DNA from 3 places in the Streptomyces sp. NPDC091281 genome. Region 1 is predicted to be linked to each of the others. Evidence: riboswitches for the same ligand, from Rfam matches in the RefSeq annotation. Region 1 holds a riboswitch; each other region holds the start of a gene.
The links. Region 1 has a riboswitch for cyclic di-AMP ahead of ACIQPQ_RS23080 (M23 family metallopeptidase). Riboswitches for the same ligand answer to the same signal wherever they lie in the genome.
Positions count from the first base shown of each region.

Region 2: it holds a riboswitch for cyclic di-AMP, as region 1 does, so the genes downstream of both, ACIQPQ_RS12030 (transglycosylase family protein) here and ACIQPQ_RS23080 (M23 family metallopeptidase) in region 1, are expected to answer to the same signal.
Region 3: it holds a riboswitch for cyclic di-AMP, as region 1 does, so the genes downstream of both, ACIQPQ_RS33905 (transglycosylase SLT domain-containing protein) here and ACIQPQ_RS23080 (M23 family metallopeptidase) in region 1, are expected to answer to the same signal.

Region 1 is NZ_JBIVUY010000008.1:400,052-409,957, forward strand. It holds gene ACIQPQ_RS23050 (hypothetical protein) at 415-636, opposite strand; gene ribA (GTP cyclohydrolase II) at 714-1,349, opposite strand; gene ACIQPQ_RS23060 (MarR family winged helix-turn-helix transcriptional regulator) at 1,621-2,142, opposite strand; gene ACIQPQ_RS23065 (dihydrofolate reductase family protein) at 2,259-3,386, shown strand; tRNA gene ACIQPQ_RS23070 (tRNA-Met) at 3,471-3,544, shown strand; gene ACIQPQ_RS23075 (PP2C family protein-serine/threonine phosphatase) at 3,690-4,964, shown strand; cyclic di-AMP (ydaO/yuaA leader) riboswitch at 5,208-5,367, shown strand; gene ACIQPQ_RS23080 (M23 family metallopeptidase) at 5,375-6,433, shown strand; gene ACIQPQ_RS23085 (aldo/keto reductase) at 6,599-7,543, shown strand; gene ACIQPQ_RS23090 (PrsW family intramembrane metalloprotease) at 7,540-9,030, opposite strand; gene trmB (tRNA (guanosine(46)-N7)-methyltransferase TrmB) at 9,138-9,906, opposite strand, start outside.
Region 2 is NZ_JBIVUY010000004.1:99,595-109,500, forward strand. It holds gene ACIQPQ_RS12010 (exopolyphosphatase) at 1-295, opposite strand, end outside; gene ACIQPQ_RS12015 (DUF501 domain-containing protein) at 442-996, opposite strand; gene ACIQPQ_RS12020 (septum formation initiator family protein) at 1,019-1,510, opposite strand; gene eno (phosphopyruvate hydratase) at 1,651-2,937, opposite strand; gene ACIQPQ_RS12030 (transglycosylase family protein) at 3,395-4,138, opposite strand; cyclic di-AMP (ydaO/yuaA leader) riboswitch at 4,142-4,321, opposite strand; gene ACIQPQ_RS12035 (hypothetical protein) at 4,504-4,659, opposite strand; gene ACIQPQ_RS12040 (transglycosylase family protein) at 4,634-5,578, opposite strand; gene ACIQPQ_RS12045 (cytochrome P450) at 5,817-7,145, opposite strand; gene ACIQPQ_RS12050 (hypothetical protein) at 7,142-9,187, opposite strand.
Region 3 is NZ_JBIVUY010000016.1:202,915-212,820, forward strand. It holds gene ACIQPQ_RS33895 (GNAT family N-acetyltransferase) at 1-326, opposite strand, end outside; gene ACIQPQ_RS33900 (HAD family hydrolase) at 628-1,452, shown strand; gene ACIQPQ_RS33905 (transglycosylase SLT domain-containing protein) at 1,505-1,981, opposite strand; cyclic di-AMP (ydaO/yuaA leader) riboswitch at 1,987-2,179, opposite strand; gene ACIQPQ_RS33910 (polyprenyl synthetase family protein) at 2,792-3,802, shown strand; gene ACIQPQ_RS33915 (outer membrane lipoprotein carrier protein LolA) at 4,141-5,406, shown strand; gene ACIQPQ_RS33920 (ABC transporter ATP-binding protein) at 5,472-6,494, shown strand; gene ACIQPQ_RS33925 (ABC transporter permease) at 6,481-7,479, shown strand; gene ACIQPQ_RS33930 (flavodoxin family protein) at 7,489-8,079, opposite strand; gene ACIQPQ_RS33935 (amidase family protein) at 8,203-9,384, opposite strand; gene ACIQPQ_RS33940 (DUF6668 family protein) at 9,441-9,906, opposite strand, start outside.

The sequences.
Region 1 (9,906 bases):
TTTGACCTGACGGGAAGATCGAAAAGTCCCGGAAAGCCCCGGAAACAAAAAGAGTGCCCACCGACATAAGGTCGGAGAGCACTCAAAAGCCTCTGGTAACCAAAACTGCCACTTGCACACCAACGTAGCACATCGGCGGGCTCGGCGCTCTGGTCCTGTGTGTGTCCTAGGCCTCAGTGGCTGCCGTCAGGGCCGCGTGGGTGTGGTCCTCCGGCTCGACGCCGAAGTCCGGCATCCGGAACGGGTCGGTGGCCGGGGGCGGCGGCACCGCCGCGGCGGGGCCGCGGGGAGGCGTTTCCGGTGCGGAGAACAGCGAGGTCGGTTCGATGAGGAGTCTCCTGGGGGACGAGTGGCCGGGCAGCGCTCAGCGCCGGCCCGGCGGCGGGGAGGCCGCGGAGCGGGAGTCGGTCCGCCCTACAGCTTGTGCAGCTTGGCGTACGGGCTGAGGATGCGCTCCTGCGCCGAGCCGAAGTCGACGAGCGCCGCGACCCCGTCCTCGATGCCGATCACGCGGCCGAGGCCGTACATGTCGTGCTGGACCTGGTCACCGACCGCGAACTCCTTGAGCGGCGGGGCGACCGGGGCCTTGAAGGGGCTGGTGGGCAGATGACGCTTCGGTGCAGCTGGCTTTGTCATTGTCCCCAGTATGCGCCCGCTCGGCTCCGGCCGGACCCCCCCGACTTCGTCCGGCCGCCTCGCGGGGCGGCCGGCGGTCAGCCCGCGGTGCGTTCCGTCAGCTCCGCGAGGGGCAGGGTGTGCGCGGTCGTGAGGACCTTCGCCCGCAGGTAGCGCACGTTGTGCGGGGTGGTGAAGACGCCGGTGGGCACCCGCTCGCGGACGTCGATGCCGTGGCCGCGCAGTTGCTCGGCCTTGTCCGGATTGTTGGACAGCAGGTCCAGCGCGGCGATGTCCAGGGCGCGCAGCATCTGGGCGGCGGCGGTGTAGTCGCGGGCGTCCTCCGGCAGTCCGAGGGCGGCGTTCGCCTCGTACGTGTCGAGGCCCTGGTCCTGGAGGGCGTACGCGTCGAGCTTGTTGTAGAGGCCGATGCCGCGGCCCTCCTGGCGGAGGTAGAGCAGGACGCCGCCCCGTTCGGCGACCCGCTCGACGGCCTCCCGCAGCTGGGGCCCGCAGTCGCAGCGGGCGGAGCCGAGGACGTCGCCGGTGAGGCACTCGGAGTGCAGCCGGACCAGCGGGACGGGGCCGGGGTCGCCGAGGACGATCGCCAGGTGTTCGCGGCCGTCGGTGAGCCCGTGGAAGGTGACGAGGTCGGCGTCGACCGCGTAGCCGTCGTGGAAGCGCAGCGGTACGCGGACGCGGGCGCGCGGGGTGGCGGCGGGGGTGTCGGGCATGCGGGTTCTCCCGGTCCGGTGGGCGGGTGGGGTGCGGCCGTGGCATGGTGCTTCAGATTTGAAGCACCTCCACGAAGCGTGACCCTACCTCATGCTTGAAAGTTGAAGCAATGGTGGACGTGTCCCCCGGAGGGGTACGGGTGACGGTGCGACTTCGGGGTTACGGGCGTTACGGGGTTAGGGGAGTTGCGGGGCGAGTGAGGTGCCGGGGGTGGCGGCTGGCCGCCGGGGTGCCCGGGGGCCGCAGGGTTCAGGAGGCTCCCGCCAGGGCTCAGGAGGCTCCCGCGCAGGGCGTGGAGCGCCGCCGCCAGGGCAGCCCCTCGGCCGCCGTCTCCCCGCCGCTCTCCTGGAGCCCCCGCGCGACCTGTGTGAAGATCGCCTCCAGCTGCCCCACCTGCTCGGGGGTCAGCCGGTCGAAGAGTGTGGCGCGCACGGTCTCCACATGGCCGGGCGCGGTCCGCTCCAGCACCGCCATGCCCGCGTCGGTCAGCACCGCCACGCTGCCGCGCCGGTCCGCGTCGCAGTCCTCGCGCCCCACCAGCCCGTCCTTCTCCAGCCGCGTCACCGCGTACGTCAGCCGGCTGCGGGTGATCTTCAGCCGCTCCGCGAGATCCGTCATGCGCAGCCGCCGCCCCGGCTCGTCGGAGAGGTGGGCGAGGATGGAGTAGTAGAGGTGGGGCATGCCCGCCTCCTGCTGGAGCTGCCGGTCGATCGCGTCCTCCAGCAGGAGGTATCCGGCGACGTAGGCGCGCCACGCGCGCTGCTCCTCGGGGCTGAGCCAGCGGGTCGTCATGCCCCCAGTGTAGGTTTGTTTCAAACTTGAACCAAGGGTGCCGCCCGCCCGCCCACCGCCGAGCCCCGCCCCCGCTTCCGCCCGCCCCGCCGAGCCCCGCCCGGAGAGACCCGCCGATGCCGTACCCGTACGTCCTGCTGTCCGCCGCCGTCTCCCTCGACGGCTACCTCGACGACACCGGCCCCGAGCGGCTGCTGCTGTCCGGACCGGCCGACTTCGACCGGGTCGACGAGGTGCGCGCCTCCGTGGACGCCATCCTGGTCGGCGCCGGCACCCTGCGCGCCGACAACCCCCGGCTGCTGGTCAACTCGCCCGTACGCCGCGCCGCCCGGCTCGCCGCGGGCCGCCCGGAGTACCCGCTGAAGGTCATGGTCAGCGGCTCCGGCGACCTCGACCCCGCCGCCCGGTTCTGGCACACGGGCGGCGACAAGGTGCTGTACACGACCGGCGCGGGCGCCGAGCGGGCCCGCGCGCTCGGCCTCGCCGCCGACGTCGTCGCCCTGGGGGACGACCTGGACTGGCGGCGGCTGCTGGAGCACCTGCACGACGTGCGGGGCGTGCGGCGGCTGATGGTCGAGGGCGGCGGCACGATCCACACCCAGCTGCTCCGGGACGGCCTCGCCGACGAACTCCAGCTCGTCACGGCCCCCCTCTTCGTCGGCGACCCGGCCGCGCCCCGCCTCTTCGGCCCCGGCGGCTATCAGGGCGGACGGCTGCGGCTCGTCTCCACCCGCCGCATCGAGGACGTGGTCCTCGCCGTGTACGAGCCGACCGCGCCCGGCACCGGCCCGCGCCCCGCCGCCGCCGACCGGCACTGGCTCGCCCTCGCCTGCGAACTGGCCGCCGCCTGCCCGCCCTCGCGCACCGCGTTCAGCGTCGGCGCCGTCGTGGTCGCCGCCGACGGCACCGAACTGGCCCGCGGCCACTCCCGCGAGGACGGCGACCCGGTCGTGCACGCCGAGGAGGCCGCCCTCGCCAAGATCGACCCGGCCGACCCGCGGCTGCCCACGGCCACCGTCTACTCCAGCCTGGAGCCCTGCGTGCGCCGCGCCTCCCGCCCGGCGCCCTGCGCCCGCCTGATCCTCGACGCGGGCGTCCGCCGCGTGGTGACGGCCTGGCGCGAGCCCGACACCTTCGTCCCCGACGCCGACGGCACCGGCCTGCTCACCGCCGCGGGCGCGGACGTCCTCGTCCTCCCGGCGTACGAGTCCCAGGCCAAGGCCCCCAACCAGCACCTCCTCTGAGCCGGACCCGTAGCCCCCGTACGCCCCCGGAACCACCCGTGGTCACGAGCGCCTCAGAAATGACGTAGGCTGTGAACACAACGACGCGGGGTGGAGCAGCTCGGTAGCTCGCTGGGCTCATAACCCAGAGGTCGCAGGTTCAAATCCTGTCCCCGCTACTGAAGGCCGAGGGCCGGAATCCTTTACAGGGTTCCGGCCCTCGGTCGTTGTGCGCCTCCGGCGCGGATGGTCCTCCCGTCCGGGTGGTCCTCCGGTCGGACCACCCCGCTCGCCGCCCGTCCCGGACCCCGCCAGCCTGGGGGAGTGGACGACAAGGGGCCCCGGGCCGCATCCGGCGTGCGCGGGCGGCGTCCGTCCCCGCGCACCCTGCTGCGCCTCCTGCCCGCCCTGCTGATCGTCGGCGGCATCGGCTACGACGTCAGCACCCCCGAGTACTTCACCGCGATCCCCTTCTTCACCGCCGCCCCGCTCGTCGCCGCCCCCTTCTTCACCCTCACCGGCACCCTCGTCACCGGGCTCGCCGCCCTCGCCGCGACCTACCTGGTGCACGCCTACCACCACGTGCGGCCCGACGAGACCACCATCACCGAACTGGTCACCGTCGTCACGGTCACCGTCCTCGCCGCGCTCCTCAACCAGGTCCTGCGCCGGGGCGACGCCCGCCTCGCCTCCGCGCGGCACATCGCCGAGGCCACCCAGCGCGCGGTGCTGCCCCGGCCCCCCGACCGCATCGGCGGCTACCGCGTCGCCGCCCGCTACCAGGCCGCCCAGCGCGACGCCGCCATCGGGGGCGACCTCTACGCCGTCCAGGACAGCGCCCACGGCGTCCGGCTCATCGTGGGGGACGTCCGCGGCAAGGGGATGGGGGCCGTCGCCGCCGTCGCCACCGTCATCGGCGCCTTCCGCGAGGCCGCCGAACGCGAAGCCACCCTGGAGGCGGTCGCCGCACGGCTGGAGCACGCCCTGACCCGCCAGGGCGTGGAGTGGTGCGTCCACCGGGACCCCTACGACCCGTACGACCCGTCCGCCCCGCAGGACGGGCGAGACGCGCGCGACCCGTACGACCCCTACGGCCCGCACGCCTCGGAAGATCCGTACGACTCGTACGACCCCTACGACCCGGGGCGCGGCGGCGGTCCGTCCGATGTGGGCGCGCGGTTGCACGCCGCCGAGGGGTTCGCCACCGCCGTTCTCGCCGAACTCCCGCACGGCGACGGCGTCCTGCGGCTGCTCAGCCACGGCCATCCGCCCCCGCTGCTGCTGCACGCCGACGGCGCGGTGCGCGTGCTCGACGTCCGCGACCCCGCCCTGCCGCTGGGCATGGGCGACCTCCACCCCGTGCCGGGGCGGGCCGAGGAGACGCCCTTCCCGGCGGGGGCCACGCTGCTGCTCTACACCGACGGCCTCTCCGAGGCCCGCGACCGCTCCGGCCGGTTCTACGACCCCGCGCAGCGCCTCGCCGGACGGATCTTCGGGCACCCGGCCGCGGTGATCGCCGCCCTCGCCGAGGACGTGCACCGGCACACCGGGGGCGCGACCACGGACGACATGGCGCTGCTCGCCGTCCGCCACCCCTGACCTTCGTCACGTGCGGTGATCACGCGAGTGGGCTGCGGTTACAGCTGAGTCACCGTCAGGTTTAAGCGGGCCGCCGGGTTATTCCTCGGGCGAGGTCAACTCGCCCGTTTTTCACCGCTCCTGGGGTGAAAGTCCAGGCCAGAAATCTTGTTGATCAAGCGGAACGGCTTGGAATCCCGGGCCCGGGTCTATTAACGTTCGATAACGCAGCGCGGTCGTCCCAGCCGTCACAAGAGTCGGCTCCGTGCGCACGCGCCGAATCCCGTAAGGGAACCGGGGAACCACCACCTTGGGGTGAATCACGCGGAAGCCGCCGTGGAAACACGGCCGGTATACGCGCGTAGGAGACCTTCCCGCTCCGAACCCGTCAGCTAACCCGGTAGGCGACGGAAGGAAAGGAGTACGCCCGCGTGGCGTCGAACCCGCCTGCCCCCGAAGCCCCCGCCGTGCCCAGCCAGACCTTCGGCTACGGCAGCTACCGCACCGACGAGGGCCCCTGGGAGGAGTGGAATCCCACCGCGGAGTCCGTCCGCCCGGTCCGTGGCAAGCACCGCGTCGCCAAGCAGCGTGGCGGACTCGCCCGCAGCTCCACCGTCCTCGGCGTCGGTGTCATAGCCGCCGTCGGCGGTGCCGGGATGGCCAGCGCCAACACGGGCAAGCCCCCCGTCTCCATCTCCCTGCCGGACCTGCCCAACGTGGGTTCCCTGATCTCGGACGACGACACCCCCGAGGAGACGGCGCCCGCGCTCAGCAGCTTCGCCGCCGAGACGGTCGCCGAGGACAGCGCCGTCGTCACCGCGAGCACCGGTACCGGCATCGGCGCGGGCTCCGACACCGGCGCGGGCGAGTCGCTGCGCAGCCGGATCATGGCGCAGGCCGAGTCGCAGCAGGCCCAGGTCGACCTCAAGGCGCAGCAGGCCGCCGAGGAAGCCGCCGCCAAGGCCGCCTCGGCCGCCGCCGCCAAGGCCGAGAAGGAGGCGGAGGCCAAGGCCGAGGCCGCCAAGAAGAAGGCCGCCGAGGAAGCCGCCAAGAAGGCCGAGGCCGAGCGCCTCGCCGAGCTGGCCAAGCAGTACACGCTGCCGACCTCGTCGTACACGATCACCTCGACCTTCGGCCAGGCGGGCGCCTACTGGTCCTCCGGGTACCACACCGGCCTCGACTTCGCCGCCCCCACCGGCACCCTGATCAAGGCCGTGCACAGCGGCACGATCACCTCCGCGGGCTGGGACGGGTCGTACGGGTACAAGACCGTGCTGACCCTCGACGACGGCACCGAGCTGTGGTTCGCCCACCAGTCGTCGATCAGCGTCAGCGTCGGCCAGAAGGTCGGCACCGGCGACGTCATCGGCCGCGTCGGCGCCACCGGCAACGTCACCGGCGCCCACCTCCACCTGGAGGTCCACCCGGGCGGCAGCGCCTCCGGCATCGACCCGGGCGCCTGGCTGCGCGACAAGGGGCTCAACCCCTGAGCGGGTCCCTGGCGGGGCCCTGAGAAGAAGCCCCGAGGAACCCTCCGAGACCCTCCGGGGAAGCGGCCGGGGGTCGGTGAGGTCCCCCGGACGTTCCCCGGAGTTTGCGAACCCTTGGCCGGAGGCACGGAACACGTGCCTCCGGCCGAGGTGTTGTCACGGGGCATGACCTCTCTGCGCACACTCGGCTCCTCCGACCTGAAGGTCTTCCCCCTCGCCCTCGGCGGCAACGTCTTCGGCTGGACCGCCGACGAGGCGGCCACCTTCGCCGTCCTCGACGCCTACACCGCGGCGGGCGGCAACTTCCTGGACACCGCCGACTCCTACTCGGCGTGGATCGAGGGCAACTCCGGCGGTGAGTCGGAGACCCTCATCGGCAAGTGGCTCAAGGCCCGCGGCAACCGCGACGACGTCGTCATCGCCACCAAGGTGAGCCAGCACCCCGACTATCCCGGCCTCTCCGCGGCCAACATCAAGGCCGCCGCCGACGCCTCCCTGCGCCGCCTCGGCACCGACCGCATCGACCTGTACTACACGCACTTCGACAAACCCGAGACGCCCGTCGAGGAGATCGTCGGCGCCCTCGACGCACTGGTGCGGGCGGGCAAGGTCCGGCAGGTCGCCGCCTCCAACATCACCCCCGAGCGGCTGAAGGCCTCCCTCGACCTCGCCGAGCGCGAGGGACTCGCCCGCTACGTCGCCGTCCAGCCGCACTACAACCTGGTCTCCCGCGCCACCTACGAGGGCCCCCTCCAGGACCTCGCCGCCGACGCGGGCCTGTCCGCCGTGCCGTACTACGCGCTGGCCGCCGGGTTCCTCACCGGCAAGTACCGCCCGGGGACGACCGTGGACAGCCCCCGCGCCTCGGGCGCCGCCAAGCACCTGGAGACCGAGCGCGGCCGGCGGGTGCTCACCGTGCTCGACGCGATCGCCCGGGAGCGGGACGCGGAGATTGCCACGGTGGCCCTCGCCTGGCTCGCCTCCCGGCCCACGGTCGCCGCCCCCATCGCCTCCGCCCGCACCGTCGACCAGCTCCCCGCCCTGCTCGCGGTAGCCGACCTCGACCTCACGGCGGCGGAACAGGACCGTCTCACCGAGGCGTCGGCCTAGGAACCCGTAGGGGGCGGGTAGGGCGACCCGGCCGGGGGCGGGTAGGGCGCGCGGGGGTCGTGGCCGCCCTGCCCGTACGGGGTGTACGGGGCGTAGGGGTGCGGGCCGTAAGGGCCCTGGCTTCCGGGGGCCGGGTGGGCGGGGTGGACCGGGTGGCCCCCGTAGGGTGCCGGGGTTCCGTAGGCGGGCCGCATTCCGTACGACCCGTAGGCCCCGTACGGCCCGTAGGGGAACTGGGCCGGGATCGGGGGTGCGGTCATGCGGGCCGCGTGGTCGAGGGCGGGGCGGGCGATGTCGCGGCGGCGCCACAGCTCGTTCAGCAGCTCGCGCTCCCGGGCCACGAAGTCCGCCCCCGCCCGGCCGAGCCGCCCGCGGTGGCGCAGGAACGCCAGGGACGTCGCGTACGCCTCGTACTCGGCGACCGCCTTCGCGCCCGGCCTGCCGAGGTACTGCCGCGCGTGGTCGCGGGCCAGTCTGCGGGCGCGCATCGAGCCGAGCGCGTAGGGCTCGGCGGGGGAGAGCCAGCCCGCCGCCGTGTACGCGGGCAGCTCGTCGCGGACCGTGCCCAGCTCCCGCTGCCGGGTCCACACCACCAGCCAGGTCAGCACCGCGAACGCGGGCACCATGAACGCCCCGTACACCGCGAAGAAGCCCCACTCGCCGAGCACCGAGGAGCCGTTCCACAGGGCGTGCATGCTCATCGCGAGCAGCAGCCCCGCCAGCGGCAGCAGCACCCGGCGCACGCGCCGGCCCTCGCCGGACAGGGCGGCGATCCCGAAGCCGAGGCCGGTCAGGACGGTGAACAGGGGGTGCGCGAACGGCGACATGACGACCCGCACGAAGAACGTGGCGAGGGTGACCGACTCGATGCCGGTGTCGCCCGTGAGCTGGTCGGTGCCGAAGGCGGTGCCCAGGTAGAGGATGTTCTCGGTGAACGCGAAGCCGGTCGCGGTGATCCCCGCTATCACCACCCCGTCGACGAGCCCGGTGAAGTCCCGTCTGCGGAACAGGAACACCAGCAGGATCGCCGCCGCCTTCGCGGACTCCTCGACGACGGGCGCTATCACCGTCGCGCCGATGGTGTCCGCGCCGGACGGGTCCGCGGTCGCGGTGGCGATCCAGCGGGTGGCGAAGCTGTTGGCGACGATCGCGATCAGCGCCGCCGCGCAGGCCCCCCAGGCGAACGCGAAGACCAGGTTCGGCCAGGGGCCCGGCTCCACCCGGTCCAGCCAGCGGAACACGGCTGTCAGCAGCGGCACCGGCAGGACGGCGAGGCCCAGCCCGACCAGGAAGCCCTGGGTGCCGGTCTGCTCGCGGACCAGGGCCAGGATGACCAGCCCGGACAGCGCGAGCAGGGTGATGAGGGCGCCGTAGCGGACCCAGGGGCGCTGCCACCAGTGCGCGTGCCGCAGCGACCCGTCCGCCGCCGGACCGCCGGGGTGCGGCGGAAGCGGAGGGTGCGGTGGGGTCGGGGAACGGGTGGCCACGGCATCGACCCTAACGGGACAGTGGACGGCGGTGGAGGGGACCGGGACCGGGCCGGTGACCGGTGGTCGGCGGCCGGAGGCCGGTGGGGACGGGGGGCCGCCGCCGGTCAGTGGTCCCCCCGTGCTCCGTCCGGTACGCGGCGGAAGAGCAGGTCGTTCACGACATGACCCTTCTCCAGGCCCTGCCCCTCGAAACGGGTCAGCGGCCGGAAGTCCGGCCGCGGCGCGAATCCGCCGCCGGGCGTCGTGTTCTCGAAGGCGGGGTGTGCGGTCAGCACCTCCAGCATCTGCTCGGCGTACGGCTCCCAGTCCGTCGCGCAGTGCACCAGCCCGCCGGGCCGCAGCCGGGTCGCGGCGAGGGTCAGGAACTCCGGCTGGATCAGCCGCCGCTTGTGGTGGCGCTTCTTCGGCCAGGGGTCGGGGAAGTAGACGCGCAGTCCGGCCAGCGCGTCCGGCGGCAGCATCTCGCGGAGCAGGATGATCGCGTCGCCGTTGGCCACCCGTACGTTGGTGAGGCCGCCCTGGTCGGCCAGGTTGAGCAGGTTGCCCTGGCCGGGGGTGTGCACGTCCACGGCGAGGATGTTCGTGCCGGGGTCGGCGGCGGCCATCCGCGCGGTCGCCTCGCCCATCCCGAAGCCGATCTCCAGGACGACGGGCCGGTCGTCGCCGAACAGCGCCGCGAGGTCGACGGGGTGACCGTCGATGTCGGTGCCCCACCGCGCCCACAGCCGTTGCAGCGCGTCGGCCTGCCCGGCCGTGACCCGGCTGCGCCGGGGCTGGAAGCTGCGGATGCGCCGCTCGAAGTGCGAACCGGCCGGGTCGGCCCGCGGCCCGTCCGGGAAGCGGGGCTCGCCCTTGGCGCGGGTGTGACGGACC
Region 2 (9,906 bases), on a different contig from region 1:
GCACGCCCCGCACGAACTCGTCGCGGTTCTCGGCGTCGCGGGAGGCGGAGGTGGCGACGAAGCGCACGTGCTCCGCGCCGTGCTCCTCGATCGCGGCCGCGTACTCCCGGCACGCGGCGAAGGTCCGCTCCAGGGCGTCGGGGGCGAGCCGCCCGGTGCGGTCCACCCCCTGGCCGAGGCGCACGATCGTCATCCGGCGGTCCAGCTGGACCAGTTCACCGGTCTCCGGGTGCGCGTCGGCGATCAGGAGACGGATGGAGTTCGTACCGCAGTCGACGGCGGCGACGCGGGTCATGGCGGTTCCTAGAGGGAGAAGGAGTACGGGGTCACGGGGAAGCAGGGGTCGGGGTCGGCAGCCCGTCCGGCGTCTGAGGACGAGGCCGTCCAGGCCGAAGCGGGGGGCCGGGGGCGGCAGCCCCCGGACAGCGCCCGGACCGGGGGTCAGGCGTCAGCGGCCGGGGAAGACGACACGCACCCCTCAGCCGTCGGCGAGACACACGCGCCCTTGCGCCACCACTCCGGCAGCATCGCGAGCGCCTCGTCGCCGAGGGGGTTCACGCCGGGGCCCGCGGCCAGGGAGTGGGCGACGAGGACGTGCAGGCACTTCACCCGGTCCGGCATGCCGCCCGCGGTGGGGAACCCCTTCAGCTCCTCGATGGCGTCCCGGCGGCCGAGGTAGTCCTCGTGGGCGGCCCGGTAGGCGGCGGCCAGTTCGGGGTCACGGCCCAGGCGCTCGGTCATCTCCTTCATGACGCCGTCGGCCTCCAGCGTGCCGATGGCGGAGTTCGCCTTGGGGCACGTCAGGTAGTACAGCGTCGGGAAGGGCGTGCCGTCGGGGAGACGGGGGGCCGTCTCGACCACGTCCGGCTGCCCGCACGGGCAGCGGTGGGCGATGGCGCGCAGTCCGCGCGGCGGGCGGCCGAGCTGCTGCCGGAAGGCCTCGACGTCCGCGTCGGTGGGCTCGGTGCGGGGGGTTGTGGGCGGGGGCGTTTCCATGCCGGTACGAGAGTCTCTCTGTTCAGTTCTGTTCGTCTTGGGGGGCCGCGGCGTCGGACTTGTCGACGCCGTCCCACACGTTGGAGTACCAGGGGCGGTCGGCGCTGCCCTGATCGGCGCGGGCCTGCCGCGCGGCGTCCGGGTCGACGACGACGTAGCCCGTCTCGCCCGGCATCACGTAGTGCAGCCGCAGCCGGATCTGCTGTTCGGCGTACGCGTCGTCCTGCCAGCGGGCCTTGAGGTCGCGGAGTTCCTCCACCCGCTCGCGGGCCTGCTCCTTCTCGCGCTGGAGCCCGGCGATCTCGGCGCGCTGCGAGACGTACTGGCGCATCGGGTAGGCCAGCGCCACGATCAGCGAGCACAGGACGAGCGCGAGGAGGGCCGCACGGCCGGTGAGGCGGGAGCGGCGGGCCTGGCGTCTGGTCTGCGACCGGTAGACCCGCGCGGCGGTCTGCTCGCCCAGCAGTCTGATCCTGGTCGAGGTGGAGAAACGGTCCCGGTCCTTCACGGCCACTGTCCCGCTCCCGTCTCCCACGTGCGTACGTCCCCGCACACGGTACGGGACCGGTACGGGGACGTACGTACGACGGGGCTAGGTCGGCCCGGTGCGTGACCCCGGAAGGGTCAGCGGGTCCGCCTCCCCCGGCCGGGTGCTCAGCCCTTGAAGCGGGGGAACGCGGAGCGGCCGGCGTAGACCGCGGCGTCGTCGAGGATCTCCTCGATGCGCAGCAGCTGGTTGTACTTGGCGACGCGCTCGGAGCGGGCCGGGGCGCCGGTCTTGATCTGGCCGCAGTTGGTGGCGACGGCCAGGTCGGCGATGGTGACGTCCTCGGTCTCGCCGGAGCGGTGGGACATCATGCACTTGAAGCCGTTGCGCTGGGCCAGCTCGACGGCGTCCAGGGTCTCGGTGAGCGAGCCGATCTGGTTGACCTTGACGAGGAGCGCGTTGGCGGCGCCGTCCTCGATGCCGCGGGCGAGGCGCTCGGGGTTGGTGACGAAGAGGTCGTCGCCGACGATCTGCACCTTGTCGCCGAGGCGGTCGGTGAGGACCTTCCAGCCCGCCCAGTCGTCCTCGAACAGCGGGTCCTCGATGGAGACCAGCGGGTAGGCCGCGACCAGCTCCTCGTAGTACTCCGTCATCTCGGCGGCGGAGCGCTCCTTGCCCTCGAAGACGTACGAGCCGTCCTTGTAGAACTCGGAGGCGGCGACGTCGAGGGCGAGGGCGATCTGCTCGCCGGGCGCGTAACCGGCTTCCTTGATCGCTTCGAGGATGAGGTCGAGGGCCTCGCGGTTGGAGCCGAGGTTCGGGGCGAAGCCGCCCTCGTCGCCGAGGCCGGTGGCCAGGCCCTTGGACTTCAGCACCTTCTTGAGGGTGTGGTAGACCTCGGTGCCCCAGCGCAGGGCCTCGGAGAAGGACTCCGCGCCGATGGGGGCGATCATGAACTCCTGGATGTCCACGTTGGAGTCGGCGTGCGAGCCGCCGTTCAGGATGTTCATCATCGGGACGGGCAGCAGGTGCGCGTTCGGACCGCCGAGGTAGCGGAAGAGCGGCAGGTCGCTGGCCTCGGAGGCGGCGTGCGCGACGGCGAGGGAGACGCCGAGGATGGCGTTGGCGCCGAGCGAGCCCTTGTTGTCCGTGGCGTCCAGGTCGAACATCGCCTGGTCGATCAGGCGCTGCTCGGTGGCGTCGTAGCCGACCAGCTCGGGGCCGATCTGCTCGATGACGGCGAGGACGGCCTTCTCGACACCCTTGCCCTGGTAGCGGTTGGGGTCACCGTCACGCAGTTCGATGGCCTCGAAGGCACCGGTGGAGGCGCCGGACGGAACGGCGGCACGACCCGTGCTGCCGTCGTCGAGGCCGACCTCGACCTCGACCGTGGGGTTGCCTCGGGAGTCCAGGATTTCCCGGGCTACGACGACGTCGATGGACGGCACGAGCATCTCCTTCTTGGGATGTGACGCTGTTGTGGTGCGCCTAGAGCCTAACCGCCCGGGGGGCGTCGCCACCCGACCGACCGTCCCGTGGACAGGGGGCCGCGGGGGCACGCTGCGGGCGCGCAAGGGACTGTACCCATTGTTTCAGAGCGGAACAAAGGGGAGGGCCAACTCCGGATGACCGGGAGGCGACGAATGCGGGGCGCCGGAGGCGCGGGGGTGACGGGGGTGACGGGGGGTCGTGGCGGCCGGGGGGCGGGGCGGGAGCCGCGTGGCGGCCGGGGGGTGACGACATGACCCCGCCCCGACGCGTACGGGGGAACACGCGCCGGGGCGGGGGGGCCCGTGGGGGACGGGCTCGCAAGGGGGGCCGGTGGGGGCCGGCCGCGCCCGTGCGAGGGGTGAGCGGCCTGTCGGGTCGTGACCCGGTGCGGGACGGGACGCCCGCGGGGTCACGCCGGGATCACTTCAGGTGCAGCTGCTGACCGGGGTAGATCAGGTCGGCGTCCTGGACGATGTCCTTGTTCAGCTCGAAGAGCTTGGCCCAGCCGCCCTTGACGTCGTGCGCGGCGGCGATGGAGCTGAGGGTGTCGCCCTTGACGACCTTGTACTCGCCGTCGCCCTTCTTGACCTTCTTGCCGGTCGGGGTGGTGACGGTCTTCTGCTGCTTCTTGGCGGCCGGGCGCTCGGCGGAGCGGGAGGCGCTCTGCTGCTCGGTGGCGCGGCTCTCGGTCTTGGCGGAGCCGGAGCTGCTGGAACCGGAGCCGCTGGAGGAGGAGCCGCTGGAGGAGGAGCCGCTGGACGAGGACTCCGAGGAGGAGCCGCCGCCGTACGCGGCGGAGGACAGGCCCACGCCGCAGACCGGCCAGGCGCCCTTGCCCTGGCCCGCGAGGACCTTCTCGGCGATCTCGATCTGCTGCGCCTTCGAGGCCTGGTTGGCCTGCGCGGCGTACTGCGTGCCGCCGTACGCGGCCCAGGTGGAGGCGGAGAACTGGAGGCCGCCGTAGTAGCCGTTGCCGGTGTTGATGGACCAGTTGCCGCCGGACTCGCACTGGGCGACGGCGTCCCACTCGGAGGCGGTGGCGGCGGAGGCGTTGCCGGCCGCCATCAGCGGGGCGGCGATGGCGACGCCGGTGACACCGGCGAGCGCGGCGACGCGGGTGGCCTTGGACGGACGGCGGTGCTTGCCCTTGCCGGAAAACAGCATGGAGGATCCCCTCACCGACGCCTGCGAGGTGAGCTGTCGGGTTCGGGCCGGTTGAGTTGCCCGGCCACTCCGGCGCGGGAGGCGTGCTCCCGGCGGTGTGGCTTCACCCCCAGCCGCTCCGGTCGACTCCCGGAGACGGCACTTACCTGGGTCCCCCGCTCCTGCCTGCGGCGCGTGACGCGACGACTGTTCCCGGACTGCCACTGGCAGGATTCGGCGTTGTGACGGCCGGGGCTCGGGTTGCCGAGCGGTGATGACCGTAGACACGCGCTCGGCGGAATTTCAAAGACGATCAGGGCTTCTGAGACTCATCCCACACTTTCACCAAACCGGACATTCAGCATGAAGTGTGACGAGTGCTCAGGTCACTTCGTCCCGTTTCCGGCTTCTGTCCCGACCGGGGTGGTCAGCGTCTGACCGGCGCTGATGTTGTCCGGGTCGGCGCCGATGGCGCCCCGGTTGGCGGCGTACAGCGCGCGCCATCCGCCGTCGAAGTCAAGGGAGTCGGCGATGGACTCCAGGGAGTCGCCGACGCGGACCGTGTACGTGCCGGACGGGGCCCCGGTGGCGTTCGCGGCGTGACGGCCGCTGGAGGCGGGCTCCGTGGCGTCGGGGACGGCCTTCTCCTCGGCGGTGGCGCCGCGGTGGCGACCGGTGCCGGAATCGGTGTCCGCGTCCGCGTCGGCCGAGCCCGTGTCGAGGATGCCGCCGTCCAGGGGGGGGCGCGCTGCCGAGGGAGCCGGTGTCGACGAGGCTCCAGGAACCGACGTCCTGGACGAACTCGCCGGAACGGTCCGGGGTGTCCGTGTCGTCCGAGGGGGTGCCGGAGGCCGTGGGGTCGTCCGCGTCGGCCGATCCGGACGGGGCGGGCTTGGCGGACGAAGAGGAGGAAGGGGACGAAGAGGGCGAAGTCTTCTCGTCCGCCGACGGGTTCGCGGACGGGTCGCCGGACTCGGCCGACGGATCGGCGGACTTGCCGGAGCCCGAGGAACCGGAGGAGCCCGCGGAACCGGTGCCGCCCTTGGAGAGGTCGGACAGGCCGGGCACGAGGGAAGCGTCCTCGGACGTACCGGACGAACCGCTTTCGCCGGAGTCGTCCACCACGCCGGTGTCCAGGGCGCCCGTGCCGTTGGCCAGGGTGAGACCGGCCTCCGGGGCGCAGCTGCCCCAGGCGCCGACACCCTGGTCGGCGAGGAGCTTCTGGGCGATGGAGATCTGCTGGTTGCGGCTGGCCAGGTCGGCCCGCTCCGCGTAGTCGAGACCGCCGTACGCCACCCAGTCGTCCTGGCTCAGCGCCAGGCCGCCGTACTCGCCGCCGCCCTCGTCGGCGCTCCAGGAGCCACCGGTCTCGCACTCCGCGACCTTGTCCCAGACCGAGCCGTCGGCGGCGCTCGCGCCGGAGGCGCCGAGCAGCGGGATCGCGATGGCGGAGCCGGTCACGCCTGCCGCGACGAGCAGGGCCGGGGCCTGACGGGGTCGACGGTGACGACCGTTCCCGGAGAGCATGCGGGGGCCTTTCCCTAGACAGCGGTGCCCACACGGCGACGCGATCGGACGCGAACGGACGCGAACGGACGGACGCGGTCGTCGTGTTGACAGGTGAAGGTATAGGCAGACGATCACTTGTCACAAGTTCATGCCGCGCAGATCACGTGAAGATCACATTGTTGAAGAACGGTCATCTTTTCGGTGGGGAGGATGAGAAGGCGACCGGCAGCGTACGCAGCCCCCGCATGATGAGCCCGCCGCGCCATCTCAACTCCGCCGGGTCGGCGGCGAGTCGGAGGTCGGGCAGCCGGGTGAGCAGGGTGGCGAGCGCGGTCTGGCCCTCCAGGCGGGCCAGCGGGGCGCCCAGGCAGTAGTGGATGCCGTGGCCGTAGCCGAGGTGCTGGTTGTCACGTCGGGAGAGGTCGAGGACGTCGGGGTCGGTGAAGCGGGCCGGGTCGCGGTCGGCGGCGGCCAGCACGACGAGGACGGGATCGCCGGGGGCGATGTCCTGCCCGCCGACGGTGAGCGGCTCGGTGGCGAACCGCCAGGTGGCCAGTTCCACGGGGCCGTCGTAGCGCAGGAGTTCCTCGACGCCCGTCTCCAGCAGGGTGCGGTCGCCCGCCGCCAGCGCGGACTGGAGGCGGTGGCGCTGCTCGGGGTGGGTGAGGAGGGCGTAGGTGCCGTTGCCGATGAGGTTGACGGTCGTCTCGAACCCGGCGAACAGGAGGATGAAGGCCATCGCGGCGGCCTCGTTCTCGGTGAGGTGCTCGCCGTGGTCGGAGGCGCGGATGAGGCCCGAGAGAAGGTCCTCGCCGGGCGCCGCCTCGGCGGTCAGGGCCTCGCGCTTGCGGTGGATGAGGTCGGCGAGGTAGCCGCGCATCTTCTTCACCGAGCGGGCGACACCGCCGCGCGGGCCGCCGCCGTGGCGGATCATCATGCCCGCCCAGTCGCGGAAGTCGTCCTGGTCCTCGCGGGGGACGCCGAGCAGGTCGCAGATGGCGTAGATGGGGAGCGGGAACGCGAAGTCGTGGATGAGGTCGGCCTCGCCGTCCGCCGCGAACCGGTCGATCAGACCGTCGGTCAGCTCCTGCACGCGGGGCGTGAACTCGGCCACCCGGCGCGGGGTGAACGCCTTGCTGACGAGACGGCGCAGCCGGGTGTGGTCCGGCGGGTCGATGTTCAGCAGATGCGTCATCAGCTCGGCCTTGCGCTCCCCCGGGATGCCGGTACGGCCCCGGGCGTGCGCGGGCCCGTCGTGGTGCGCCGGGTTCTTGCTGAGGCGCGGCTCGGCGAGGGCCTGCTTGGCGTCGGCGTACCGGGTGACCAGCCAGGCCTCCACCCCGCTGGGCAGCCGCGTACGGTGCACCGGCGCGTGCTCCCGCAGCCAGGCGTACGCCGGGTAGGGATCGGTGGCGAACTCCCACGTGAAGAGGGCGGGGGCGGGGGGAGCGCCGGGGGCGGGGTCCTCGGTGCTCTCGGGGGGCCGGGGGGTGGGGGTGGGGGTGGGCTGGTCGGTCACTCCCTGACCGTATCCGGGGCGGGGGTGGGGGGTGGGGTGGCGGGGGGAGCTGCGGCTGCGGCTGTACCCGGGTAGCCGCCCGCGGCGGCTTTGCGGGACCACTCGGCGGCTTCCTCGGTGCGGCCCTGCCGGTGCAGGAGGCGGGCGAGGCGGTGGGCGGCGTAGGGGTCGCCCTGGGCGTAGCCCAGCTCGTAGGCGAAGCGGGCGTCTTCGAGACGGCCCTGCTTCTCTCGGAGATGGCCGAGGTGGGTGTGGTCCCAGGGGTAGATGCTCTCCATCATCGTGTCCTCCAGGGAGGTCTCCAGCTCCCTCGGACCGCGCGCGTCTTCGCTGCGCAGGTTCTTCCGCAGCGTCGCCGCGATCGGGTCGCCCGCGTCGGCGGCGCGCGCCAGGTACATCTCGGCCTCGGCCGGTTCCCCCCACAGCAGGAGGTGCATGCCCCGGCCGCGCGCGGCGGGCGGGTACCCGTGGCTCTCGGCCGTCGAGTAGCTGTTCCCGGCCGCCCTCAGTTCCCCGCGCCCCAGCAGCAGATCCCCCAGGTGCTGGGCCGCCTCCGCGTCGTCGCCCTGTTCGCCCCGGCGCAGCCAGGTCTCCGCCAGGGCGAGGTGGGCCCGGCCGAGGAGGCGGGCGGTGGCGGGGGCGGCGTCGGGCTGTTCGGCGGCGGTGCGCAGGTACGGCAGCGCCTCCTCCGGCTTCCCGTCGGCCAGGAGGAGTTCGCCGACCCGGGCCGCCAGCTCGGTGATGCCCGCGTCGGCGGCCCGCCGGTACCAGGACAGTTGCTCGGCCGGGTGCTCCGCGAGCAGCGCCATCAGCCGTAGGGCCTCCGGGTCGCCCGCCTCGGCCGACGCCTCGAAAGCGGCCCGGCCGGTGGCACGGACGGCTTCATGGACGTCGGCGCTGTCCTTGGTGCCGTCCAGCGCGGCCCGCCAGATCTCGCGGTCGATGCGGGTGAGCGGGCCGTGCCGCTCGGCGTCCGCGACGAGGGAGCCGTACGGTCGCCAGACGGTGTGGTCCGGCCGGGACGAGGCCACCAGCAGGCCGGTGAGGCCGTGGCGGAGTTCGGTGGCCCAGGCGATCGCGCTCTCGAAGGACTCGCGATGACTGGCGGCCCGGCCCGCCGGATAGCACCGGGCCGCCTGCTCCAGCAGGGAACGGTGCAGGCCGCCTGTGACGCCGCACATCGTCAGCTCGACGGCAGCCCGGACCAGCAGACGACCGTAGGGATGACGGCTGGTGGAGAGGCGGGCGCGAAGCAGCAGCTCCGCGAGTTCGGTGCCCAGCGCGAGGTACTGGGTGACGCCGGTGGTACCGCGCCGGGCGAGCGCCTCGTCCAGCAGGGGGCTCCCGGCGGCGGCGAACCGGTCCAACTCGGCCGCGCTCCAACGGGAGCTGACGGCCTCGGTACGGGCCCGGCTCAGGAGACGGGGGGCCGCCCCGCTGCCGAAACGGTGCTCGTCGTAGACGTCGTCGGTCATCGTGGCCACCACCGGCACGTCCAGCGCGGTGAGTTCGGCCAGCAGACCCGCCGTCAGGCCGTGGTCGCCGAGATAGCCCTCCAACTCGTCGAGCCACAGCGCGTAGTGGCCCGGACGACCCCGGAGGAGGGAGGGCAGGGGGCGCAGGTCGGTGCCGGGGGCGGGGGCGTACACGCGGGTTCCCGGCGGTGTGTCGCGCAGCAGGGCGGCCCACGCGGTGCGGGACTTGCCGGTGAGCGGGCCTCCGGTGATCACCAGCAGGCCGTGCCGCTCCCGCCAGCCGGACAGCATGGCGTCGAGGTCACGCCGTACGTACGGGGGCAGCGGGTCGTGCACGCCCGGCCGCCGCACGGGACGCACCCCGAACGCCACCGGGTCCGCCTCCGCGGCGACCGGTCGGCTCGCGGGATCGGCCAGCCCGAACCCGCCGTCCGCCGAGGTGTAGGTGGTGTGGTGCTGCACCCCGACGACCGGCCCGTGGAACGTCCCGTCACGGAAGTCGACGTGGTCGGCGGTGGGAGGTGGGGAAGAGGTGGTCGGCAGCGGAGCGTACGGTTCCGGAGCCACCGGTTCCGGAGCCACCGGTTCCGGAGCCACCGGTTCCGGAGCCACCGGTTCCGGAGCATACGGCCTTGGAACCGGTGGTGAAGCCGCCCCGGGCCACCGCAGGAACGGTGCCGGGGGAAGGGCCTTCTCGGCCTCGGGCGGACCCGACGACCCCGGCGGCTCTGAGACGGGCAACGGCCCGGCGAACGCCTTGGAGGGGGCCCCCGGTGGAACTCCCCACGGAGCGGCGGGGGAAGCCGACGCTTCGGGTCGGCCCGAGGCGGGTGCCGCTGGAGGGGGCGCCACTCTCTCTCCGGGGGACGGCGGGGCCGCGGGGCTCACCCCCGGAGGCGGAGGAAAGGAGTACTCCTCGCCTGAGGGGAGCCGGACCAGGCCGCCGTCGTCGGCGTCACCCCCGGCGGGCGGGGAGTCGGCCGCGCTGTCCGGTCCGGAGGGGGACGACTGCGTTCGGCCCTCCGCGTACCAGCCCGGAGGCTGGATGAACTGGATGAACCCGAGGTCCTTCCCCGCGTCCTCCTCGGCGGGGGCCTCCGGTCCGGGCGGGTCGGTCGCGATCGGCAGCCGGCGGGTCGCGGGCAGCGGGACACCGACGCCGCACACCGGGCACTCGCTCCCCGCCAGACCGATGCTGCCGCACTGCTCGCAGCGTGCCGACGGATACGCCGTCACCGCGTCCCCTCGCACCAGGTCGTCCCCGGCAGCACGCCGAGTGCCGCCCG
Region 3 (9,906 bases), on a different contig from region 1:
AGGCCGCAGGCGCGCAGCAGTTCGTCGGCGCCCAGACCGAGGCCCGGCGCGAGGACCGCGCCCTGCACGTCCGAGACGCCGTGCGCGAGGGCCTGCCCGCGGCCCAGCGCGCCGCGTTCGTGCGGCAGGAAACCGACCGGCTCGCGCCCCTCGTACACCACCGCCACCCGGGTGGCGGGCCGGACCCGGCCCACCGCGGTGGCGAACTCCGGTTCCATGAAGGGGTTCCGCGGCGCCGTCGACGCGGCGCGCAGCGCCCGCCACCGTTCCCGGTCCCCCTCGGCCAGGTCCTCCGGACCCAGCACACGAATACGTCCGCTGCTCAACCTGACCCCCCGATCAAGTCCCCCCTGGACAGGGGGACGGTACCCCTCCGGGCGGGCGGGGCGGTAGGGAGCGGACCTGGTTGTTGCCATTCCGGGCAGAGGCCTTTAACCGCCCTGTACCCGGCGTTGCGCCGGAAAGCGGCCGGAAAGCGGAGGGAAGCGGGGTGAAAGCACACCGGAAGCGGACCGCCAGCGAGCGGTGAGCGCACCGGCAGCGCACCGGCAGCGTGCCGGAAGAGCGGGGCCGGGGGCGCGGCTGCGGCGGTGAGTCCGATCCGGCCGGAATCCGTATTCTCTGATCATGCCCGCACCCCACGCATATGCCGCGCGCTGCGCGTACTCCCTGATCGCCACCGACCTGGACGGGACGCTGCTGCGCGGCGACGACACGTTCTCCGACCGGTCGCTCGACGCGCTCGCGCGGGTGGCGGCCGCCGGTGCCCGCCACCTCGTGGTCACGGGCCGCCCCGCGCCCCGGGTACGGCCGCTGCTGGACATCCTGCGGAGCAGAGGCCTCGCCGTCTGCGGCCAGGGCGCGCAGCTCTACGACATCGGCGCCGACCGCCTGCTGTGGTCGGTCACCCTGGACCGGGAGCTGGCGGAGACGGCGATCGGCAAGATCGAGGCCGAGGTGGGGCAGGTGTACGCCGCCGTCGACCAGGACGGGATCGACGGGCTGACCCTGATCGAGCCGGGCTACCTGATGCCGCACCCGACCCTGCCGGCGGTGCGGGTCGGCCGCCGGGACGACCTGTGGTGCGAGCCGATCAGCAAGGTGCTGCTGCGCCATCCCGGCCTGACCGACGACGAGTTGGCGGTGACCGCCCGCGCGGTGGTCGGCTCGCTGGCCACCGTCACCATGTCGGGGCCGGGCACGGTGGAACTCCAGCCGTGCGGGGTGACCAAGGCGACGGGGCTGGCGCTGGCGGCGGAGCGGCTCGGGCTGCGGCCCGAGGACACCCTCGCCTTCGGGGACATGCCCAACGACATCCCGATGTTCGACTGGGCGGCGCGCGGGGTGGCCATGGCGAACGCCCATCCGGAGCTGAAGGCGGTGGCCGACGAGGTGACGACGTCGAACGAGGACGACGGCGTGGCCGCCGTCCTCGAACGACTCTTCCCTTAGGGGTTCCGCTCCCTCAGGGGGTTCCGCGAGGAACCCCGGCGGCCCGGGACCGTCAGTAGGCGCCGAAGACGTTGTCGATGGAGCCGTAGCGGTCGGCGGCGTAGTTGCAGGCGGCGGTGATGTTGGCGACCGGGTCGTACGGGTCGTAGGCGGTGCCGTCCACGTGGTACGCGGCGAACGTCGGGTCGATGACCTGGAGCAGGCCCTTCGACGGGATGCCGGCCGCGGCGTTGGAGTCCCACAGGTTGATCGCGTTCGGGTTGCCCGAGGACTCCCGCATCACGTTGCGGTAGATGCCGTCGTAGCTGCCCGGGATGCCCTTCTCGGCCATGATCGCGAGGGACTCGCGGATCCAGCCGTCGAGGTTGTTCGTGTACCCGGCGGAGGTGGCGGCCGAGGTGGCGGGGGCGGCGGAGGCGCTGGTGGCGCCGATGAAGGGGAGGGTGAGCGCGGCGGCGCCGGCGCAGGCCACGGCGACGGTGCGGACCAGGCGGGTGCGGGTGCGGCGGGGCTGGGTGACAGCGGACATGAAGGGGTTCCTCTCCGGCGCCTGCGAGGTGAGCTGTCGGGTTCGGGCGGGGAGGTGCCCGGCCGGCCGCCGTACGGACACGGTGGCGCGGCTTCACCCCGAGCCGTTCCGCCGCGTCCGTGTGTGACGTACGCGCCGGGACGGCGACTTACCTGGGTCCCCCGCTCCTGCCGCGAATGTCTTCGTCGATGGGGTTGTCGGACGGCGGCAGGATTAGGCGTCTGTCCGACAGGCCGGGAACGTATGCGAGAGCACATGTCGGGAACAAGTGGCTGATTCACAGGTCGTCCCTATTGACCTTGGTCTGGGGTTTTCGGGCGCTTGATCCTTTGCGGGGGCTGGCGCTCAACTTCCGCTTGAGCAAAGCGGAATTAAAAAATCCGGTCAGGGTTGCTCGATGGCGGCACGGGTGAGCCAACTCACCTGCGTCCACAAGGCGGGTAAAACGGTCATATAGCTCAAGTGGCTTTAATGGGGTGGGGGTTGTGGGAGTGAGGGGTGAGGGGTGGAAGAGGGTCGGGAGGGGTGGCTGAGGGGGCGCGGTCGGAGTGCGGATGCGGGCGCCGATCGACGTGTCCCCGACCGGAAGGGGTACATACCTTCCGGTCGGTAACATATGGGGCGCGCGATGCCTGTGAGGGCGGTGGGACGGGTGGGTCGGCGCCTCCCGGTCGGGCGAAGTTCGAGGCAGGGGGACGTGGGGCCTGTCGGTGATCGAAACGTGACCGGATACGCTGACTTGAGTGAGGGCAGCGACGTATCGACAAACCGTGTGATCGCCGGAAGACACCAGCAGACAGGAGACCCCTCGTGACCGTCGTCGGGCCGTTCGGGCTGAGCGTGCGGGACCAGGCTCTGGAAGCCGATGTCCAGGCCGGATTGACGGCTGTCGAGGAAGGCCTGCTCGAAGCCACGAAGAGCGAGGTCCCGTTCATCACGGAGGCCGCGCAGCACCTCGTGCGCGCGGGCGGGAAGCGGTTCCGGCCGCTGCTCGTGATGCTCGCGGCCCAGTTCGGCGACCCCTACGCCCCCGGGGTCGTGCCCTCGGCCGTCGTGGTCGAGCTGACCCACCTCGCCACGCTCTACCACGACGACGTCATGGACGAGGCGGCCGTACGGCGCGGGGTGCCGAGCGCGAACACCCGCTGGGGGAACTCCGTCGCCGTCCTCACCGGCGACTTCCTCTTCGCCCGCGCCTCCCACATCCTCGCCGACCTCGGCCCCGAGGCCGTCCGGGTCCAGGCGGAGGCGTTCGAGCGCCTCGTCACCGGCCAGATCCTGGAGACCGCCGGGCCGACCGACGGGCGCGACCCCGTCGACCACTACCTCGACGTGCTCGGCGGCAAGACCGGCTCCCTGGTCGCCGTCGCCTGCCGCTTCGGCGCCATGATGTCCGGCGCCGACGACACGGTCGTGGACATGCTCACCCAGTACGGGGAGCGGCTCGGCGTCGCCTTCCAGCTCGCCGACGACGTCCTCGACATCGCCTCCGACTCCCACGAGTCGGGCAAGACGCCCGGCACCGACCTGCGCGAGGGCATCGCCACCCTGCCGGTGCTGCGGCTGCGGGAGCGGGCGGCCCGGCTGGCGCTGCCGGAGGACGTCGCGCTGTGCGAGCTGCTCGACTCCGACCTCAGCGACGACGCGCGCCTCGCCGAGGCCCTGGCCGGACTGCGGGCGCACCCCGCGTTGGAGCAGGCCCGCCGCGACACCGTGCGGTACGCCAAGGACGCGCGGGCGGTGCTGGCACCGCTGCGGGAGTGCGAGGCGAAGTCGGGCCTGCTGGAGCTGTGCGACGCGGTGGTCCACCGGGCGGGGTAGCCGGGGTGGCTCCCGAGAGCCACACCCCGCTCCGCCCGCGCAGGGGCCTCTTCGCCGCGCCCGCAGGGCGGCTCCTCGCCGTGCCCCGCACAGCTTCCCGCGGGGCGTCTCTCAGGGATGGCCCCCACCGACCCTGACGCCCCCCACCCCCGTGTCATACCGGAGGTGTACGTCGATTTGCGTCCGAGGGCTGACGAATGACGGCGGCTCATTTGGTCAGATGGTGAGCACGGTAATCATCGCTCCTCACCGATTCGGGTGAGAATGGCGGCCCGGGGCAAGGACGTTGGTACGTGAGACGGCCGCCCGCCGCCGCCGACGACGGAGGTAAGGCACACATGGCACCGTACGCATCCGACGACAGCACGCACCCCGGCGAGGCCGACGACCTGCGCGCCGGGCGGCGCAAGGCCGTGCGGTACGTCGTCCCGGTCACCGTGGTGGGCATCGCGGCGGCGACGATCGGGCTCGTCCCGGCCCTCGCCGACTCGGGCGACCCCGACCTGCCGAAGATCAGCGCCCAGCAGCTCATCGAGAAGATCGCCGCGTCGGACGTGCAGCAGCTGTCCGGCACCGTGAAGATCACCACCGACCTGGGCCTGCCCGACCTGGGCGGCCTGGAGAGCGGGCTCCTCGCGGGGGCCGCGGGGGGCGCCTCCGACGGCTCCTCCGCCGACCCGTCCACCCGCCTCACCGAACTCGCCTCCGGCACCCACACCCTGCGCGTCGCCGCCGACGGCCCGGACCGGCAGAAGCTCTCCCTCCTGGAGAACGCCGCCGAGTACAGCGTCATCCACAACGGCAAGGACGTGTGGGGGTACGACAGCGCCTCCAACGAGGTCTACCACTCCACCGGTGACGCCCCCGCCGGCGCCGACGACCGCGCCTCCGGCACCCCCGCGCCCACCACACCCAAGGAACTGACCGAAGAAGCCCTCAAGGCCGTCGACGGCACCACGTCCGTCACCGTGGACGGCACCGTCCAGGTCGCCGGCCGCGACGCCTACAAGCTGCTGGTCAAGCCGAAGCAGTCCGGTTCCACCGTCGGCGCGGTCACCGTCGCCGTCGACGCGAAGACCGGCCTGCCGCTCAAGTTCACCCTCACCCCGACCGGCGGCGGCGCGGCCGTCGTCGACGCCGGGTTCACCAAGGTCAGCTTCGCCAAGCCCGCCGCGTCCACCTTCGACTTCACCCCGCCCAAGGGCGCCAAGGTCACCGAGGGCGACACCCCCGAGGCCCCCGACTCGGCCAAGGGCGGTGCCCCGGACACGGCCAAGGGCGGCGCCCCCTTCACCGAGGGCGCCGAGGGCTTCGCCGGGGACCTCGACGGGGCCACCGTGCTCGGCGAGGGCTGGACCAGCGTCGCCACCTTCGACACCGGCGGCGAGGGCGTCCCGTCCGGCGCCGACCTGCCCGACGCGGGCGGCCTCGGCGGCCTCGGCGACTTCATGGACTCCTTCGGCGACAAGGTGAAGGGCGACTTCGGCTCCGGCACCGTCTTCTCCACCCGCCTGATCAACGCCCTCGTCACCGACGACGGCAAGGTCTACGTCGGCGCCGTCACCAAGGACGCCCTCGTCAAGGCGGCCGACACGGCCCGGTAAGTACCCTGACGTCAGCCCCGTACGACCGACGTACGGGGCGGGCGGGGCGACGAACGGGGGAGCCGATGGACGAGGACGCGCCACCGCCCGCCCCGGGCGGCCCGCCCGACAGCACGCGGAGCCCCGCACCGGGCGGTCCTGCCGGGAGCCGTGACGACGACACCGTCATCCGCACCCGCGCCCTCACCAAGCGCTACCGGGGCGGACAGCTCGCCGTGGACGGCCTCGACCTGGCCGTCCCGGCGGGCAGCGTCTTCGGCTTCCTCGGCCCCAACGGCTCCGGCAAGACCACCACCATCCGCATGCTGATGGGCCTCATCGAGCCCACCTCCGGCACGGCCCGGGTCCTGGGGCAGCCCATGCCCCGCGCCACCCGCGCCGTCCTGCCGCACGTCGGCGCCCTCATCGAGGGCCCCGCCCTGTACGGCTTCCTCTCCGGCCGCGACAACCTCCTGCGCTACGACGCCGCCGACCCCACCGCCGACCCGCGCACCCGCCGGGCCCGCGTCGGCCGGGCGCTGGACCGGGTCGGGCTGACGGCCGCCGCGGGCAAGAAGGCCAAGGCGTACTCGCTCGGCATGAAGCAGCGGCTCGGCCTCGCCGCCGCCCTCCTCCAGCCCCGCCGGCTGCTCGTCCTGGACGAACCGACCAACGGCCTCGATCCGCAGGGCATGCGCGAGATCCGGGTCCTGGTGCGGGAGCTGGCCGCCGACGGCACCACCGTCTTCCTCTCCTCCCACCTCCTCGACGAGATCGAGCAGGTCTGCACGCACGCCGCCGTCATGGCACGCGGCAGACTCCTCACCCAGGGCGTGGTCGCCGACCTCGCGGCGCGGGCCCGCGGACGGCTCGTCGTCACCACGGCGGACCCGGCGGACGCCGCCCGCCTCCTCAAGGAGCACGGTGTGGGCGACCTCGTCGTCACGGGGGAGCGGGTGTCGGGCGACCCCGGCGAGCACGACCTCGCCGCCCTCAACGCGGCCCTGGTCACGGCGGGCGTCCGCGTCCGCGGCTTCGGCGTCGAACGCGCCTCCCTGGAGGACGCGTTCGTGGCACTCACCGGGGAGGGCTTCGATGTCGCGGGCTGACCACGGACCGGCGGACACCACGTCCCCCACCCCCGGACCGACCTCCACCCCCGGGTTGACCGGCCCGACCGACCCGGACCCCACATCCCGTACAACCCCAACACCTACGACCCCTAAGCCCCCTACGGCTTCCTCCCCTCACCCCCTCTGGGCCCTCGGCCTCCTCCGCAGCGAGCTGACCGTCACCCTGCGCCGCTGGCGGACCCTCGCCCTGCTGGGTGTCCTCGCCGCCGTGCCCGTCCTGGTCGGGATCGCCGTACGGATCGAGACCGGCGACAGCGGCGGCGCGGGCGGCTCCGGGGGCGGCGCGGCGGGGCCCGCCTTCATGGCGCAGATCACCAACAACGGCCTCTTCCTGGTGTTCACCGCGCTCGCCGCGACCCTCCCCTTCTTCCTGCCGATGGCCGTCGGCGTCGTCGCCGGGGACACCGTCGCCGGGGAGGCGGGCTCCGGCACCCTCCGCTACCTGCTGGTCGCCCCCGCAGGCCGTACCCGGCTGCTGCTCGCCAAGTACGCGACCCTCGCGGCGTTCTGCCTGCTGGCCACCCTCGTCGTCGCCGTGTCCGCGCTCGCGACGGGCGCGCTGCTCTTCCCCCTGGGGGACCTCACCACGATCTCCGGCACCCGGATCTCCTTCACGGACGGACTCCTGCGGGCCCTGCTGATCGCCCTGGTCGTGGCCGCCTCCCTGCTCGGTGTCGCCGCCCTCGGCCTCTTCGTCTCCACCCTCGGCACCAGCGGCATCGCCGCCATGGCGACGACCGTCGGCCTGCTCACCACCGTGCAGATCGTCGACCAGATCCCCCAGCTGCACGCGATCCAGCCGTACCTCTTCTCCCACTACTGGCTGTCCTTCGCGGACCTGATGCGCGAGCCGGTCTACTGGGACGAGATCCAGCGCGACCTGGGCCTCCAGGCCCTCTACGTCGCCGTGTTCGGCTCGGCGGCCTGGGCCCGCTTCACCACACGCGACATCACCACGTAGCCACGTGGCTCACTCCGCGTCGTACGGGAAGCGGGCGAGCGGCGGCTCCTGGGCGAAGAAGGTCTTGGCGCGGGTGAGGGCCCCGGTGTCCTTGAGGACGTCGCCGGGCTTGCTGCCGTTGCCGAGGAGGACCCCGCCGAACCGCATCCGCAGATAGGCGGCCGAGTGGTTGAGCGCGCCGACCAGCGGTTCGGCGACCTCCAGTTCGTCGTGGGCGAGCGCGGTGACCCCCCACAGGGTGCGCCCGTCGAGGGTCGCGGCGAAGTCGACTCCGGGCGTGCGCAGCCAGCCCGACCAGTGGTCGAGATAGCGCTTCACCGGCGCCGAGAGCGTGTACCAGTACAGCGGCGAGGCGATCACGACGTCCGTCGCCGCGAGCGTCGCGTCGAGCAACAGGCCCGTGGGGCCCTCGGTGGGGCGGACGTGGTCGCTGTCGTGGCGCAGGTCCACGAAGTCCGGCAGCGGGTGGTCGAGCAGGCTGATCCACTCCTGCTCGACATCGGCCGGCAACTGCTCGGCCGCCTTCCGGGCCAGCAGCTCGGTGTTGCCCTCGGCACGGCTGCTCCCCAGCACGAACAGGAAGCGGCGGGTGCTGCTCATCGATCCTCCAGGTCATCGGCGTACGCGCATTAAGTGCGTGTGCATCATATGCGTGTGCACTTAGTTTGGCCAGGGTTGCCGACGCGGTTCCGGACGCGGTTCCGGACGCCGGGGGTATGCCGCCTACGGCGTCCCGGTCGCCGCGTACGCCGCTTCCGCCAGCGTCAGCAGCAGCGCCTCCCGGCCCGGTGCCGCGACCGCCTGGAGCCCCGCCGGGCAGCCGTCCGTGTCGAAGCCGGCCGGGAGGCTGAGCGCCGGATGCCCGCTGAGGTTGAACGCCCACGTCAACGCCGTGGAGTAGCGGTCACCCGGTCCGTCGTGACCGTGGGGGGCGTGCGGAGTCGTCGGGGTCAGCAGCAGGTCCGCCCGCGCGAAGAACGCCGCCAGCCGCCGGTCGTTCACCTCCCGCGCGCCGTCCGCGCCCCCGTCCGTGCCCGCGCCCGCCCCGCCCCCAGCTGTTCCGCCCCCGCCCGCCCGGAGCGCGAGCCAGGCCGCCGCCGGGTCCCGCAGCCGCACGGCGTGCTCCGGCCCCGCGAGCAGCCGTACGGCACCGCTGTCCGCGAGGCGTACGGCGGCGGCGCGGGCGAGGGCCCACTGCTCCGGGTCGGGGACGGCGAACCCGAGACCGGCGGAGAAGACCGCCACCGGCGGGACCCCCGACGCCGCGCACCCCGCCCCGCCCCGCTCGCCGTCGGGGGCAGCCCGCTCCCCGGTCATCGCCCGCCAGTACGCCGCCGCGTCCGCCGGGTGGCGGGCCAGGACCCCGGGTGCCGCCAGGCCCGTACGGTCGGCGGACGGGAAGCGGCCGTTGGTCGCCTTCAGGCCGAGGACCCCGCACCAGGCCGCCGGGATGCGTACCGACCCCGCGCCGTCGGCGCCGGTCGCCAGCGGCACCAGACCGGCCGCGACCGCCGCCGCCGCACCGGCCGACGAGCCGCCCGGCGTGCGGTCGGCGCGCCACGGATTCACGGTCCGGCCGTGCGCGCCGAGCCCCCAGGTCTGCCACGGCGTACCGGGCCCGGGGACGGCGGTCGCGCCGACCGGCACGCAGCCCGCCGCCACGAGCGGGGCGGCCACCCGCAGCCCGTGCCGCCCCTTGACGCCGATCGGCACCCCGGCGAGCGGCAGGTGCGCGCCCGCGGCGAGCCGCGCGTCCACCTCGGCCGCCCGCGCCCCGGCGGCCTCCTCCCACACCTCGGCGAAGGCGCCCAGCGCCCGGTCCACCCGCCGGATGCGCGCGAGGGCCGCCGCGACGACGTCGGTGGCCCGCAGCCGCCCGGCCCGTACGGCGGCGGCGAGCGCCACGGCCGACTCCGCGGGCCCGCCCGCCGCGCCCCCCTCGTACGGGCGGCCGGACGTGTTCAGCGGGTGCGGCGGGCGGCGGCCGTGCCCGTGAGGCGGATCAGGGGGTCGGTCTCGCGTGGCGGCGGGCCCGTCAGGTCGCCCAGCCGCCAGTCCGTCACCCACGGCACCCGGTACACGTCGATCACCGTCTCGATCTGCTTCGCCCGCTGCGCGAGCGGTCGCGGCAGCCTGCCCGGCGCGTCGGCGACGAGGACGATCCCGTCCAGGTCGAGGCCCGCGGGCGCCTGCCCGCGCCGGAACGTCTCCAGGGCCCGTACGGCCGCCTCCAGGCCGGTGGCGTGGGTGCGGGCGACCAGCAGGACGGAGGTCGGCTCGCCGGGGCCCGGCCAGCTCCGGCCGCAGTCGTGGCCGCCGTAGACGGCGGCGAGGGTGGTGGCACCGGCCCCGCCGTGCGTGGCGAGCCAGGAGTAGCGCCGCCCGCCGGGCGCCCGGCCGGGGGCCGCCACCGGTCCGCGCAGCCAG